One region of the Pantoea sp. NSTU24 genome, then DNA from elsewhere that is predicted to be linked to it. Evidence: predicted binding sites of a transcription regulator. Region 1 holds the regulator's gene; the other holds the start of a gene.
The links. The regulator LexA, encoded in region 1, represses DNA repair genes until DNA is damaged. The targets are predictions, from matches to a motif close to TNCTGTATGTACATACAGNA.
Positions count from the first base shown of each region.

Region 1 (7,482 bases):
ATCGCTGCCGCCCAGCTGCAATGCGACCGGATGCTCGGCCTCGCTATAAGCCAGGTAATCCCCTTTGCCATGAATGATGGCGCCGGTGGTGACCATTTCGGTGTAGAGCAGCGTATCCGCCGTCAGCTGACGGTGAAAATAGCGACAGTGGCGATCGGTCCAGTCGAGCATAGGCGCGACAGAGAAGCGTTGCGAAGAAAATTCAGGCATGAAGTACAGGCAATCCGGTAATTAAGGGTGATGGAATTCTGTGCAAGGATAACACAAGGCGGGCCGATAGTGCATCGCCCCGCCCGGACTGCCTGAATAACGTGCTTAGAAGTTGAAGCCCAGCTGCGCCATTGCGCCCCAGGTGTTGTTCGCGCCCACCGAACCCGCCAGATCCAGATGGACGGCGTTGTTAAACGGCGAGAGACCAAAACCGGCGGTCGCGACATTCTCGTCGTTGGACCGCATGTCCGCACGATAACCGGCACGCAGCTGCAGCCAGTCGAGTACGCGATATTCTGCGCCTGCAGCCACATACTGGCTGTTTCCCTGACTTTTGAAGCGTCTGGTCTCCGTCAGATCCACATCGCCCGTCACGGTGAACGGACCTTTATCCCAGGCCAGGCCGGTAGTGACCAGCGGGCGAATCTGATAGGTATCGCGATACCCATTGACTTCGCGGGTCTGCAGATCGCGCGACACCAGGTTCTGACCGGTGACGCCCAGCGTCCAGTTCTCCGCAAAGGTCGTCGCCAGACCGGCATCGACGTTAAACCCGGTATCCGTGCTGCGATACTGACTGTTGTTGATGTCGTTCTTGTCGTAGTCATAGATGCTGGCGGTGTAGTTGTAGAGCCAGGTTTTCTGCACTTTCGGCGTAACGCCCACCGACACCGGCTGACCGGCGATGGTGAACTCATGCGCGACCGCCACGCCATAATCGGTGACGAGGGCCGCTAAGCCATTGGCGCTGGAGCGAAGGTTGTTCTGGTCACCCGGACGCGGCAGTATCGTGCCGTTGGCCACGCCGCGCAGATAGTCGATATCACCCTGCACCACGTTAGCGCGAACGTGCGCGGTTCCGTAGGCTTTGGTAATAAAGGCGAAAGGTAGCGTCTCATTCGGAACCGTCACGGCAACGGCGACACCCGCCGAACCGTTGGCCTTATCGCCGCGCAAATCGCTCAGCCTGTTGGCCACATCGCCCGAGGCCGCGCGCAGTTCAGGATAGCCCCGTAAATAGTCTGCGGGCGTAAAGTTACCCAGCACTGAGCGGTAACGATCTACTGTCGCGGTAATATCATCGACCTTGTTAATCAGGTCATCCTTGTCAGTGACCTGAATACCGGCTGACGGAAAAATAATGCTGACGTTATCGTCGGGTCTGGCACGCGTCATCAGTGCCGGGTTAGCCAGCACGGCGGAGCCATAGAGAGAAGAAGCGACGCCGGTGCCACCCATGGCGTCATTACGTGCATCGTACCAGGTCCCTGCCGCCATGGCGGAAGAAGAAAGGAAAAGCGCGGTCGCCGCAGCGGAGTACTTTAGCGCCGGACGTTGAGCGGATTTTTTCACCATTTGCCTGCCATCACCTGAAAATTGTCATTAATACATTCAATGACTGAATAATTTGTTAGCCGTATTGTGAATGCTGGCTAACGCGTCGTTGCTGTGAATTCAAAGGAAACAGTGCCTTAATTCAAGGGATTGGACATTTTCCAACCAAAAACATGTTGTGATTGTTCAAACTAAGTCGGGGGGTTTCAAAAAATACCAGACATTGCTTAAGTCTTTCTGAACATTACTTCTTAACTCCGTGAGATGCAAAGCAAAATGCCAATAAAATTCTCTTCCGGTTGATTCAGAATGGATCTGATTTATCGTCAGTAAGGTTAAAAACGTGGGCTGAAACGCTGAACATGCTGTTTTAACAGGCAATTAATGCTGTTTTTGCAGGCAGAAGGCACTTCAGCACCTCGCCGCCAATTGTGATAAAATAACATCACTTATCCAGCGGAGAACTTTCATGACAACCATGACGACGCAGCAAATTTTGACTCAGGCCGAAAAAATGTGCCTGCAGCGTGGTGTGCGTCTGACCTCGCAGCGTGCTGAAGTGCTGCGACTAATGGCCGAACAGCCCGGCTCCATCAGTGCCTACGACCTGCTGGACCAGCTGCGGGTCAGTGAACCTCAGGCCAAACCGCCTACGGTTTATCGTGCGCTCGATTTCCTGCTGGAGCAGGGCTTTATCCACCGGGTGGAGTCCAACAATAGCTACGTAATGTGTCACCATTTTGAAGCACCGGCGCATACCTCGGTGATGCTGGTCTGCGACCGCTGTGCCGCCGTCACAGAAAAACAGGCGCAGGGCGTGGAAACTATTATCGCGACGCTGGCGGGCGAAGCGCAGTTTGCTCTGCGCCATAGCGTGATCGAAGCACATGGATTGTGCGAAAACTGTGCGGAAGTGGCAGCCTGTACGCATCATGAAAGCTGCGAACATGACCATCAGGATGAGGGAAAAAAGCGGGGAAAACGGGGATAGGCGTCAGGGCCTGAAGAGAGTTCCGGTGAGGGCTCACCGGAACAGAGGTTCGGTTACCAGCGGTAATCTTTATTGTGCGTTTCCCAGGCCGTTACTTCACGCTCTGCTTCATCTTTCGCATAGCCGTAACGCTCCTGAATTTTACCTACCAGCTGGTCGCGTTTACCTTCGATCACCTGCATATCGTCGTCGGTCAGCTTGCCCCATTTCTCTTTCATCTTGCCTTTGAACTGCTTCCAGTTGCCGCTCGCTTCATCTTTGTTCATGGCAGACCTCCAATCCTCGGGGTTTAATTATCTGGCTACTCATCATAACCTCGATACAAAGCGCTACTTAACTGCGCCCTGTAAAGTTAATTGTAGTCGCTTTATCCCATAAGACAGAACAATACAGAATAATCTGTATCCACCTGCGAGCCCGGCGGAATCAGGCCTCAAACCAGCTGTTGTGACGCCAGTGCCGCCGCCAGATGAGCCAGAGCGTCAGGCCGCGCAGCGCCAGAAAAACGGTTACCGCCAGCCATAGCCCATGGTTGCCCAGCAGCGGTACGCTCAGCAGCGTCAGGAAATAGCCTACGGCAGCCATCACCATGCTGTTGCGCATCTCGCGACCACGGGTTGCGCCAATAAACATGCCATCCAGCAGGTAACACCAGACGCCCGCCAGCGGCATGATGACCTGCCAGACCAGATAGCGGTCGGCGGTCTGTTGCAGCGACGTCAGCGAGGTCAGCAGCGTCACGATCTGCGGGCCAGCGATCGCATAGACCAGCGAGAAGAACAGCGCGACGGCCACCGCCTGACGACAGGCGGAATGCCAGACACGCAGCAGTTTACTGCCATCTTTTGCGCCATGCGCCTCACCGGCAAACGCCTCTACCGCATAGGCGAAACCATCCAGTGCGTAAGCGGTGAAGGTAATGAACATCAGTAAAACGGCGTTAACCGCGACCACGTCGGGGCCGAGTCGTGCGCCCAGCACGGTCAGCGACGCGAAACAGAGCTGCAGCATCAGGGAGCGCAGCATGATATCCCGGTTGAGGCGCAGCAGCCGGGCACTGTCACCGCGCCAGCTCTGTTTCAGCAGGGCTGGCGTGATGCCGTGCAGTTTCAGTACCCGCCAGACCATGATGCTGCCAACGCCCAGCGTAATATATTCGGCCAGCGCCGTGGCGGTGGCCGCACCCGCAACACCCCAGTGCAGCCCCATGACCAGCCAGAGATCGAGCACGATATTGACCAGATTCCCTACCACCAGCAGGATCACCGGCGCGCGTGCATACTGCACGCCCAGCAGCCAGCCCAGAATCACCAGGTTTGCCAGCGTAGCTGGCGCACTGAGCCAGCGGATCTGAATAAACCGTGCCGCCTGCGCCAGGACGTCGGGACTGCCGCCGACCAGCTGTGTCGCCAGCTGGATAACCGGATAGCGTAAGGCGATAAACAGCACCCCTGCCAGCAGCGCAATAATCAGTGGCTGGACCAGCGCCCGCGCCAGCGCCGTTTTGTCGCCCGCACCCAGCGCCTGGGCCGTAAGGCCCGTGGTGCTCATCCGCAGAAAAAGCAGCAGCATAAAGAGAAAACTGGTGACAGTGGTCCCGACCGCGACCCCACCAAGATAGACAGGGCTGTCGAGATGACCAATAACAGCGGTATCGACCACACCCAGTAAGGGTACGGTGATATTTGACAGGATCATCGGCAGCGCAAGCCGCCAGAGATTTTTATCGGTTGACGTAATAAAGCGCATTCGCCGTTCCGTGCTCAGTGTCGCTGCGCAAACAGGGCCGCGACAAAATTAGGGCAGACAGAATAGCATCAGAGAGGGCGAATGCACGCGGGCAGAAAAATCAGAGCCACTCGCCGTTGCGAACGACACCCACTGCCAGACCTTCAATAGTCAGCGACTGCGCACGGGTATCAACCACAATCGGGTCAAACTCACTGTTTTCAGGCAGCAGATGGACAATAGCCCCCTGCTTTTTCCAGCGTTTCACTGTGACTTCATCATCAATGCGCGCCACCACGACCTGTCCGTTACGCACATCCTGGGTTTTATGCACGGCGAGCAGATCGCCATCCATAATCCCGATATCTTTCATCGACATTCCGCTGACGCGCAGCAGGAAGTCAGCCGACGGCTTAAACAGGCCCGGATCCACCTTGTAGTGGGTTTCGATATGTTCCTGCGCCATGATTGGCTCACCGGCAGCGACCCGGCCAATCAGCGGTAAGCCTTCAGAGGCTTCTTCTTCCATCAGCAGACGGATGCCGCGCGAGGCACCGGACACGATCTCGATGACGCCTTTACGCGCCAGCGCTTTCAGATGCTCTTCTGCCGCGTTCGGCGAACGGAATCCCAGCTGCGCGGCAATCTCGGCACGCGTAGGCGGCATGCCTGTTGAAGTAATATGGTCGCGAATCAGGTCATAGACCTGCTGCTGCCTGCTGGTTAATGCTTTCATCCCGCCCCCTGGTTGTTTATACAGTCGCTGTGAGTATATACAGGTATTGGCGAAATGGAAACCGATTGTCCCGCAAAACGCGGCTTCCGACGCGATATGGAACGCTTATCGCAAATGTGACCAGAGCAGCGCGATCCAGACAAACAGAGCCAGCAGAATGGTGATTAGCACCGCGGCCGATCCCATATCTTTCGCCCGACCAGCCAGGGGATGATGCTCCTGACCAATGCGATCCACCACGGATTCAATCGCGCTGTTAAGGATTTCAACAATCACTACCAGCACCACCGATCCAATCATAAGGATACGGGAAACCACATCCACATCCAGCCAGCAGGCGATGACGATGGCAACCAGCGCGGCCAGCGCTTCCTGACGAAATGCCGCTTCATGCTGCCAGGCGGCACGCAGCCCCTGCCATGAGTAACCTGCGGCTTTAACTATTCTGATAAGTCCGGTGGCATTATTTGCCATGATGGGGGAACCCTTTCATCGTATTGACGTCAATGTCTGGGCTGCGTGCAATTAGCACCACCACAGATCTTCGCTGCGCTTTCTGGTATGCTTGCGGCGCTTTGCTAACAAGAGGCTTCATGTTGTCTATGTCAGGTTGGCGTAAACTTTATTACAAACTGCTTAATTTACCACTGTCGTTTTTGGTAAAAAGTAAGGCCATTCCGGCCGATCCCGTTTCAGAACATGGCCTGGATCCGACCCGGCCTATTATGTATGTTTTGCCTTACGATTCGAAGGCCGACTTACTCACTTTGCGCGCCCAGTGTCTGCGACACCATCTGCCCGATCCGCTCTCTCCGCTGGAGATTGACGGTTCGCTGCTGCCGCGTCACGTCTTTATTCACGATGGCCCGCGCGTCTTCCCCTATTTTGTGCCCAGCGTCGAATCCGTGAAAATCTTTCACGACTATCTCGATCTGCATCGAAACAATCCCACGCTGGATATTCAGATGCTGCCGGTCACCGTGATGTTTGGCCGCGCACCAGGGCGTGAAGTTCAGGGAGAAGCGACACCACATCTGCGGGTCCTGAACGGAGTACAGAAATTCTTTGCCGTCATCTGGCACGGGCGCGACAGCTTTGTCCGCTTCTCGCCCACCGTCTCGCTGCGCCGCATGGCAACCGAACACGGAACGGACAAGTCGATCGCCCAGAAGCTGGCCCGCGTGGCCCGCATTCATTTTGCCCGCCAGCGGCTGGCCGCGATTGGCCCGCGTTTACCGGCGCGTCAGGATCTGTTTAATCGTCTGCTGCAGTCCAAAGCGATTGAGAAAGCGGTAGAAGATGAAGCGCGCAGCAAAAAGATCTCTCATGAGAAAGCGCAGCAGAATGCCATCGAGATGATGGAAGAGATTGCGGCCAACTTTTCCTACGAAGCGATTCGCGTGACAGACCGGGTAATGGGCTGGCTCTGGAGCCGTCTCTATCAGGGCATCAACGTCAACGGCGGCGAAAAAGTGCGTCAGCTGGCGCAGGATGGCCATGAAATCGTCTATGTGCCCTGCCACCGCAGCCACATGGATTATCTGCTGCTTTCCTATGTGCTCTACCATCAGGGACTGGTGCCGCCGCATATCGCAGCCGGAATCAACCTCAACTTCTGGCCGGCAGGCCCGATTTTCCGTCGTCTGGGTGCATTCTTTATCCGCCGAACCTTTAAAGGCAACAAGCTCTACGCCACGGTGTTCCGCGAATACCTGGGCGAGCTGTTTACCCGCGGCTATTCGGTTGAGTACTTTGTCGAAGGCGGCCGTTCACGCACCGGTCGCCTGCTGGACCCGAAAACCGGCACCCTGGCGATGACGCTGCAGGCGATGCTGCGCGGTGGAAATCGCCCGATCACGCTGGTGCCGATCTACATCGGCTATGAGCATGTGATGGAAGTGGGCACTTACGCCAAAGAGCTGCGCGGCGCGGCAAAAGAAAAAGAGGGCTTCATGCAGATGGTGCGTGGCTTACGCAAGCTGCGCAATCTCGGCCAGGGCTATGTTAACTTTGGCGAGCCGATGCCGCTGGTCAACTATCTTAACAAGCGCGTGCCGGAATGGCGCGATGCCATTGATCCCATTGAGCCGCAGCGCCCGAGCTGGTTAACGCCGACCGTCAATGATATCGCGGCCAGCCTGATGGTGCGGATCAATGAAGCGGGCGCAGCCAATGCCATGAACCTCTGCGTCACGGCCCTGCTTGCGTCACGTCAGCGCTCACTAACCCGTGAACAGCTGATTGAACAACTGGCGTGCTACACCCAGCTGCTGCGCAATGTGCCCTATTCACCCAATGCAACGGTGCCCGATCTCACTTCGGAAGCGCTGCTGGATCACGCAATGGGCATGAACAAGTTTGAGAGTGAAAAGGACAGCATTGGCGACATCATTATTCTGCCGCGTGAGCAGGCAGTGCTGATGACCTACTATCGCAACAACATTCATCACATGCTGGTAATGCCGTCGCTGATTGCCGCCAT
Region 1 is NZ_JBKIWZ010000001.1:3,527,516-3,534,997, reverse strand. Features, by position in the region: gene dusA (tRNA dihydrouridine(20/20a) synthase DusA) at 1-210, opposite strand, end outside; gene ACLHDD_RS16760 (conjugal transfer protein TraF) at 316-1,566, opposite strand; gene zur (zinc uptake transcriptional repressor Zur) at 2,015-2,536, shown strand; gene ACLHDD_RS16750 (CsbD family protein) at 2,590-2,802, opposite strand; gene dinF (MATE family efflux transporter DinF) at 2,963-4,285, opposite strand; gene lexA (transcriptional repressor LexA) at 4,386-5,000, opposite strand; gene ACLHDD_RS16735 (diacylglycerol kinase) at 5,106-5,474, opposite strand; gene plsB (glycerol-3-phosphate 1-O-acyltransferase PlsB) at 5,603-7,482, shown strand, end outside.

Region 2 (7,482 bases), 1.9 Mb from region 1:
GATTGTGGGTGACGGCAAAACCGGCATTACCGCAAAAATGGACACCAAACTGACCGAATGGCTGTCTTCAAAAGGAATTGTTCAGGCTGCCACCGACGGTGTGAGTAAGACCCTGAATAATTTAACCGCGCTTTATAACACCACCAGCGATCGTATAGATGCAGACATCGCCCGTTATAAGACGCAGTTTACTCAGCTGGATATGGCAATCAGTAAACTTAACTCGACCAGCACCTATCTGACGCAGCAGTTCGATACGTCAAGTTCTTCTAATAAATCATAGGAGTGACCATGTACACCGCTACAGGCACCAAAGCCTATGCAAAAATTGGCGTCGAAAGTGCCGTCATGAGTGCCAGCCAGCAGCAGCTGGTGGTCATGCTGTTCGACGGCGCACTGAGCGCGTTAATCCGCGCACGCCTGTTTATGCAGGATGGCAATATTGAAGGCAAAGGCAAATCGATCTCCAAAGCCATCAATATTATCGAAGCAGGCCTGAAAGAGGGTCTGGCTGAAAACCGTGGTGATGAGCTGGCAGATAACCTGCTGGATCTTTACAACTATATGACGCGTCGCCTCTTAGAGGCCAACCTGCATAATGATGTGGCCGCAATCGAGGAGGTCGAAGGCCTCCTGCGCAACATCGCTGACGCGTGGAAAGAAGTGGTTCAACCTAACCCTGTTCAGGACGCCGTTTAATGACAACTGCACCGCATCTGCTTACCGTTTACCAACAGTTACTCGATCTCAGCCAGGGGATGCTGCATCATGCGGCACAGGGCGAATGGGATGAATTGATCAACAGGGAGACGGAGTATGTCAGCGCGGTGCAGAATTTAGCGCACTCGACAGAGGCGATGTCACCCTCTTCTCAGACGCAGGCGCTGTTACGCCCGGTGCTGCGCCGCATCCTCGATAATGAAAGTGAAGTGAAACGCCTGCTGCAGGCGCGGATGGATGAGCTGGCCTCGTTAGTGAATCAGAGCAGCCGCCAGAAATCGGTGCTCTCTGCCTATGGTAAGCAAGGCGGTGTCGTCATGGTGCCGCGCGAAACCCTCTCCTGAAAGTCTGCTCCTCACGCCGCCAGAATTATTTTTCTGCGCGGCGTCTCTTTTCTGCCGCTTACTCCATACTTACTTTTCATCATCCCCTGGAGTGTGGTAAATGCAAAACCCGACGTTATTACAGTTTTTCCATTGGTATTACCCGGATGGCAGCAAACTGTGGCCTGAAGTTGCCGAACGTGCAGCCTGGCTCAGTGAAATTGGCATTACGATGGCGTGGCTCCCTCCGAGCTACAAAGGGGATTCAGGAGGCTATTCTGTCGGTTACGACACCTATGACCTTTTTGACCTGGGTGAATTCGATCAAAAAGGCGGCGTTGCTACCAAATATGGTGATAAACAGCAGTTACTGGCGGCAACAGAGGCGCTGCGCAGCCATAACGTTGGGGTGCTGCTGGACGTTGTGCTGAACCACAAAATGGGCGCCGATGAGAAAGAGGCGATCAGCGTCAACCGCGTCAATCCGGACAACCGTGATGAAATCTATGACGAGGTCGTAGAGTGTGAGGCCTGGACCAAATTCACCTTTCCGGCGCGTGAAGGAAAGTATTCGAAATTCATCTGGGATCACAAATGCTTCAGCGGCGTAGACCACATCGAAAATCCGGACGAAAACGGCGTCTTTAAAGTCATCAATGACTACACCGCCGAAGGCTGGAACGATCAGGTCGATAATGAGCTGGGTAACTTCGATTATCTGATGGGTGCCAACATCGATTTTCGTAATAACGCGGTCAGGGAAGAGCTGAAATACTGGGCGCGCTGGGTGATGGAACAGGTGCCCTGCACCGGCTTCCGCCTGGATGCGGTAAAACATATCCCCGCCTGGTTCTATAAAGAGTGGATCGACCATATTCAGGAAGCCGCCCAGGAGCCGATGTTTATTGTGGCGGAATACTGGTCATTTGAAACGGAGAAACTGCAGGAGTATGTGCATCAGGTGGAAGGCAAAACCATGCTGTTTGATGCCCCCCTCCACATGAACTTCCATCAGGCTTCTACCGCTGGCAGCGCCTACGACATGAGCCAGATTTTTGCTAACTCGCTGGTGGTGGCCGATCCATGGCATGCAGTGACCATTGTGGCCAACCACGATACCCAGCCGTTGCAGTCGCTGGAAGCGCCGGTTGAAGCCTGGTTTAAACCGCTGGCTTATGCACTGATTCTGCTGCGCGAACAGGGCGTGCCGACTATCTTTTATCCGGATCTGTTCGGTGCGACTTATGAGGATGAAGGCGGCGACGGCGAGAAGCACAAAATCGAAATGCCGGTGATCCCGGAGCTGGAAGGGTTAATTCGTGCCCGTCAGCAGTATGGCTGGGGTGTCCAGACCGACTATTTTGATCATCCGAACTGTGTGGCGTTCAGCCGCAGCGGCACCGAAACCCAGCCGGGCTGTGTCGTCATCATGTCAAATGGCGATGCGGGTGAGAAAAGCGTGCCGATGGGTGATGGCTTTGCCGGTAAGGTCTGGCGCGATCATCTGGGTAACCGTGAAGAGACGATTACCGCCGACGAGCACGGCACTGCGGTCTTTGCCTGCAATGGCGGCAGCGTCAGCGTCTGGGTGTTAGCAGAATAAGTTACACAGCAAAAACAGCACCGCCCCGGCGGGCAGAGGCGTGACGTACGCCATCTGTCCTTCGGGGCGGTGCATTTCAGGGGGGGGTTAACCGGCGTTATGTTCGGTGATCGCCGTGCGCAGTAGCTGTGGTTCGATATTCTGAATGACCGCTGCTTTAGGCTGTTTCGCCACTTCTTTCATCGCCTGCTGACACTCAACGGTCGGACGTTCAACTTTGCGCAGGGTCAGCCCGTCATATTTCAGCTCGCCGTTATCCACGTTCAGCGGCATCACGCGCATCTGACGCGTAACGTTGACATAATCCCCATTCAGTCGGGTCAGTTTGCCCGGTTTCGCGATCACCCGCTGCCACTGACGACAATCCAGCGTGGTCCCCTCCGCAGTAATTAAGAGACTGCCGATGGCCTGGTCACTGACAAGGCTGCTCTGCGGGCCGACGGTTTGCCAGTTCCCCTGCAAATCCGCAGGTGCCGGCGTCTGCACCGCATTTTCATAATCGTTGATCTGCGCACAGCCACCCAATGCCAGCGCAGCAATCAGCATCCACTTTTTCATGTTTAATCCCTAAAATCGCGTCAATGGCGGCTACGTTATAATTTTTCCACCGCGTTACGCAAGGTATCTGGCGTCTGGTATCAGACGAAGAGGCAATAAAAGCCGCATTTCACCGTCAGCGCATGCCAGATGCCCGGGTCGGCCAGCAGAACACGTGCTGTAAGGTTAAGGAACGCCGGCTTTGTCGCGCCTGACAACCGAAACACAACCCGCTACACTGACGCGCTGCACTACTTTTTTCAGGAATATAAGTATGAAAACGCCAGAAGCCTACTATGCCCAGGCGCGCGATATGTTTTTTACCGCGCACCCCGACTTCCAGGCTGCGCTAGATGAATTAACAGAGAGCGATGCCCGTGCCGCCAACCTGTCGCTGCGCGAGTTGCGCGCATGGCATGCAGAACGCATCTATGCCGCTTTTTTACGGCAGAAGAATCTGGATGGGATGATCTTCTCTATTCAGCTCGCCGAACCCGATAAAGCGGTTGCGGCGGAAGCAATTGAAACCTATCTCAAATCTCATGCGGAATCGCTGGGGATGAGCTGGGAAGCGTTCTGTATCAAAAACGAACTCTGACTGGCACCGCAGTCAGGGGCCAGATTCATTCTGCAGGGCCGTCGCACGACGGAGTGTATAACAAGCCGGAAAGCGCTTTTTAAAATATTACACTGGTGTTAACTGGCCCTGAAAGTAGCGTGCCTCTGCGCGGTCCCGATGACGCGCAGAGGCCCGTCGTTTATTCTCTTTCTTCTGCAATCCTGCCTTTCACTTCCACATAGCTTGCTACGGCCAGCAGACGATTGATATGCGTCAGCAACAGGTCAACATCGGACTGCATAAATTCAGCTGAAGACTGCGATGCAGTGATAATGGCATCCTGTACCGTCTCAGTGATGGTCAGTGAGTTATCCTGTTTCGCCTGTACCAGCAGCGCAGCAACCAGCAGGGACTGAGCCTCCAGCTGTGCGGTCAGCTCCTTTGCATCAACGTCCATTTTTGCCAGCTTGAGCAGAATATCAATCACCAGTTGTCGCATCGCGCACCTCCTGAAAAGTAAGCCGCCATTATGTCGTGAGGCACACCTGTTTTGCCAGCCGAAGATGATGCCTGCTTTCCCGAGAAAATTTTGCCCGAAATTGGCTGTACCGCCTTGATACTGTTTTTATTTACAGTATCATAGATCAGCGATTTTGCTCAGAATGGATTGCCATCATGTTTGTTGAACTGATTTATGACAAGCGCAACGTTGCCGGTTTGCCAGGGGCCCGCGAAATGATTCGTGAAGAGCTGGAAAAGCGGGTGCATCGGGTGTTTCCTGATCTTGAAGTCAGGGTTAAGCCGATGGAGCGTAACGCCATTGAGACTGATTTAAGTAAGAACGATAAAGCGACAGTTGCGCGGATTGTTGAAGAGATGTTCGACGAAGCGGAAATGTGGCTGGTGGCCGAGTAATCCCTTAACGGCCACCGCATCAGTTAGCGGGAGAAAACTCAGCTCTCCTGCTCACTGTGATTGATTTCGATCTCGATGTCCTGAATGGCGGCATCCAGATCTTCCAGCAGTTTTCCCTGCTTGTTAAGCAACGCATCGATTCTATCGGCGTTAGTTTTGTCTTTGTACTCACCGGCATCAAAGGCTAACCAGTGGCTGGAGAGCGTTTCGGTGTTGGTCTGCGCGTAGTGGCGCATCTCTTTAAGCTGAGAGGTCACGTCACGCAGATATTCAGTTTTGGTTTTGGTTTCAGTTGAATCGCTCATGCTGAATTTCCTTCTGGTCAGTTATCCAAAGTGATTAGGCTTAGCGGTTCATCAACCGGCCAATCAATCGGCATACATTAAGAGATAAAATGTCGCCGCGAGATTTAAATGTAGTCGATAATAGCGAAGCCGCACTAAGAATTATCGGAAGTTACGGTTTTGCGTTTGATTTGACCGGTGGCAGTTCTCCATCCACCACTACCTTTTTGACTTTAATGACCGCCTTGTCGGCGGTGCGGTCGGGAATGGCATCCAGTTTCTTCTGAAGAGTTGCTACCTGCGTCGTCAGCGTATCGACACGATCATCCCGTCGCGCAGCCATTGCCCCGTAATCTGCCCGGATCTCCTCTACTCGCTTGTTGGCGGAGTTACTGACATAGAGAAAAATTATCGTCATCAGGATGCAAATCATTGAACAGCCCAGAAGAATGCTGCCCAGAATGATCTTGCGCCGGTTTGACACCGGAGCATGAATGTCTTTAATGGTTGTCATCACTGCGATCCTCCAGAGTTGAGATAAGCCGATCAATCTCAATACGGAACTTGTTGTTTTGATCGGTTTCCGTCATGGCCAGCAAAATGCCTACCGCATTTTTGATTAATCGAAGATCGGTTTCGAGTGTCGCAATCCGGCGCAGATTCTTATCATGACGTTCGCGCAACTCGTCGTTCTCCTCCCGCATCAGTTGATTACTCTCTTTCAGCAACAGCACCTGCTCTTTATAGCTGGTGATAATTTCGCCACCAGCACGATTACTGGTCACGATAGAAGCAATACCTGCCAGTAATGGCTTCCAGAACAGTGCTGCTGCCCCCCCACCCAGAACTAACGCACCCATACTGGTAATCAGACTACTTTCCATGCCACACCCCTTTACCCGGTAAGGTCTCTGGAACTTATTTCGTGCTTATCAGGCACAATCCCCGTCATGAATTTAAGATTGCTTAAATGCCAGACTTAAGTATACTTAAGGCAAACTTAATCAAAAAGTCAAGCCGATGAAAAACAGAACGCTGGGTGACCGCATCCGACTTCGCCGTAAAGCACTGGAACTGACGCAGAAGCAACTGGCTCAACAGGTAAAAGTGTCCCATGTCGCTATATCACAGTGGGAAAAAGAGGAGACGTTGCCGCGTGGTGAGAACCTGCTGCGGCTCGCTGAAGCGCTGGGCTGCGCACCAGCTTTTCTGATAGATGGGGATGGTCCTGTTTTCAGCGAAAGCGCCTGGAGTGGTCTCCATCAAATCCCTTTACTGGCTCAGCGGAACGTGACGCAATGGCTGGCGGATGCGGATGCTGTGAAGTGTGAATGGCTGATGCATAACGACATGGCGCTTGCGCAGCAGAGTTTTGCTTTTCGCGTTGAGGAACAGGGAATGACGCCCGCCATCCTGCAAAATGATGTGGTGATTATCGACCCCACGCAGTTACCCCAGCCTGGCGACTGCGTGCTGGCCCTGCAGCAGCAGACTCCCCTGCTGCGTACCTGGCGTCAGCGCGGTTCACAGGATGGCGTCATGCAGTTTGAACTGGCCCCGGTTAACATTAACTTCCCCGATCTGCATTCCACTCGGGACAGCCTGAAACTGATAGGCACACTGGTTGAACTGCGCCGCTACCGTCAGATATAGACTGTGGAGCAGGCTCAGTATCAGCAGCTGACTGTCGTGAGCGCTGTTACAGGGCGTCAGTCAGTTTATCAACCACCACGTTGCCCTGCCGATCAGTCTGCATGATGCGATAACTGACCGGCCAGGAGCGGCGTGTACTGAGCTTGTCAAACAGGGTAACGCTGCCGATCTTTATTCCCTGACTGTTGATGATAATCCACTCTGTGATCTCTTCCTGACCACGGTTTTTCAGGCTCCGCGTGTGTTGCTCAATCAGTTGATCGTCCGCTGCAATCTTTAAATAGTCTCTTAACATTATATCCATCTCCTGGTAACGCGGGTCACTATATTCTTTTTATGAATCACTTCAATCGAATTTATTTATCGAAGATGGCATGCCTTATTCCCTGTTTCAGGCGGTACTTGCCTCTGCGAAACGGCTGATCACACCGACCTGCTTACGGGGTTTATACAGCTCTTCTCTTTATTCAGGCCGGATCGGTAACCCGCAACACAGTCAGAGCTTAAAAGACTTTGCTAACTTAACGCACCTGAGTCTGTCAGGTTGTACTGGCTGGTCTAAACTTAAGACACTAATAAAAGGAGCGACGCATGTTTAAGCACAATTCGAACGAAGAACGTAATAAAGAAGGTGATGTCAGCAAAAGTCTGCCAGAGGGTGCTCCTCATGCAGGTAACATGTATGAAGAAGACGACCATCCTGCAACGGATGCGCCTAAAGACCATGGCGAAGTGCCGCGTAAAAATGACGACAGCCAGGATGATAAAAAAGATCCGTTTAAAGCGAGCTAAGACGTGTGGCGCGTCCGATGGGCGCGCTAATTACCGGGAGGGACTGAGGACACATTACGGCCGTTTGCAGCTCGCAGATTCTCTGCTGCCTCTTTT
Region 2 is NZ_JBKIWZ010000001.1:1,663,112-1,670,593, forward strand. Features, by position in the region: gene fliD (flagellar filament capping protein FliD) at 1-283, shown strand, start outside; gene fliS (flagellar export chaperone FliS) at 292-699, shown strand; gene fliT (flagella biosynthesis regulatory protein FliT) at 699-1,064, shown strand; gene amyA (alpha-amylase) at 1,165-2,646, shown strand; gene yedD (lipoprotein YedD) at 2,734-3,204, opposite strand; gene ACLHDD_RS08050 (DUF6388 family protein) at 3,458-3,781, shown strand; gene iraP (anti-adapter protein IraP) at 3,942-4,241, opposite strand; gene ACLHDD_RS08060 (DinI-like family protein) at 4,418-4,657, shown strand; gene ACLHDD_RS08065 (hypothetical protein) at 4,696-4,962, opposite strand; gene ACLHDD_RS08070 (hypothetical protein) at 5,114-5,455, opposite strand; gene ACLHDD_RS08075 (hypothetical protein) at 5,442-5,825, opposite strand; gene ACLHDD_RS08080 (helix-turn-helix domain-containing protein) at 5,962-6,594, shown strand; gene ACLHDD_RS08085 (hypothetical protein) at 6,641-6,889, opposite strand; gene ACLHDD_RS08090 (hypothetical protein) at 7,186-7,386, shown strand.
Region 2: ACLHDD_RS08060 (DinI-like family protein) is a predicted target of LexA. The motif match lies at 4,360-4,379, and genes of this name have one in related genera.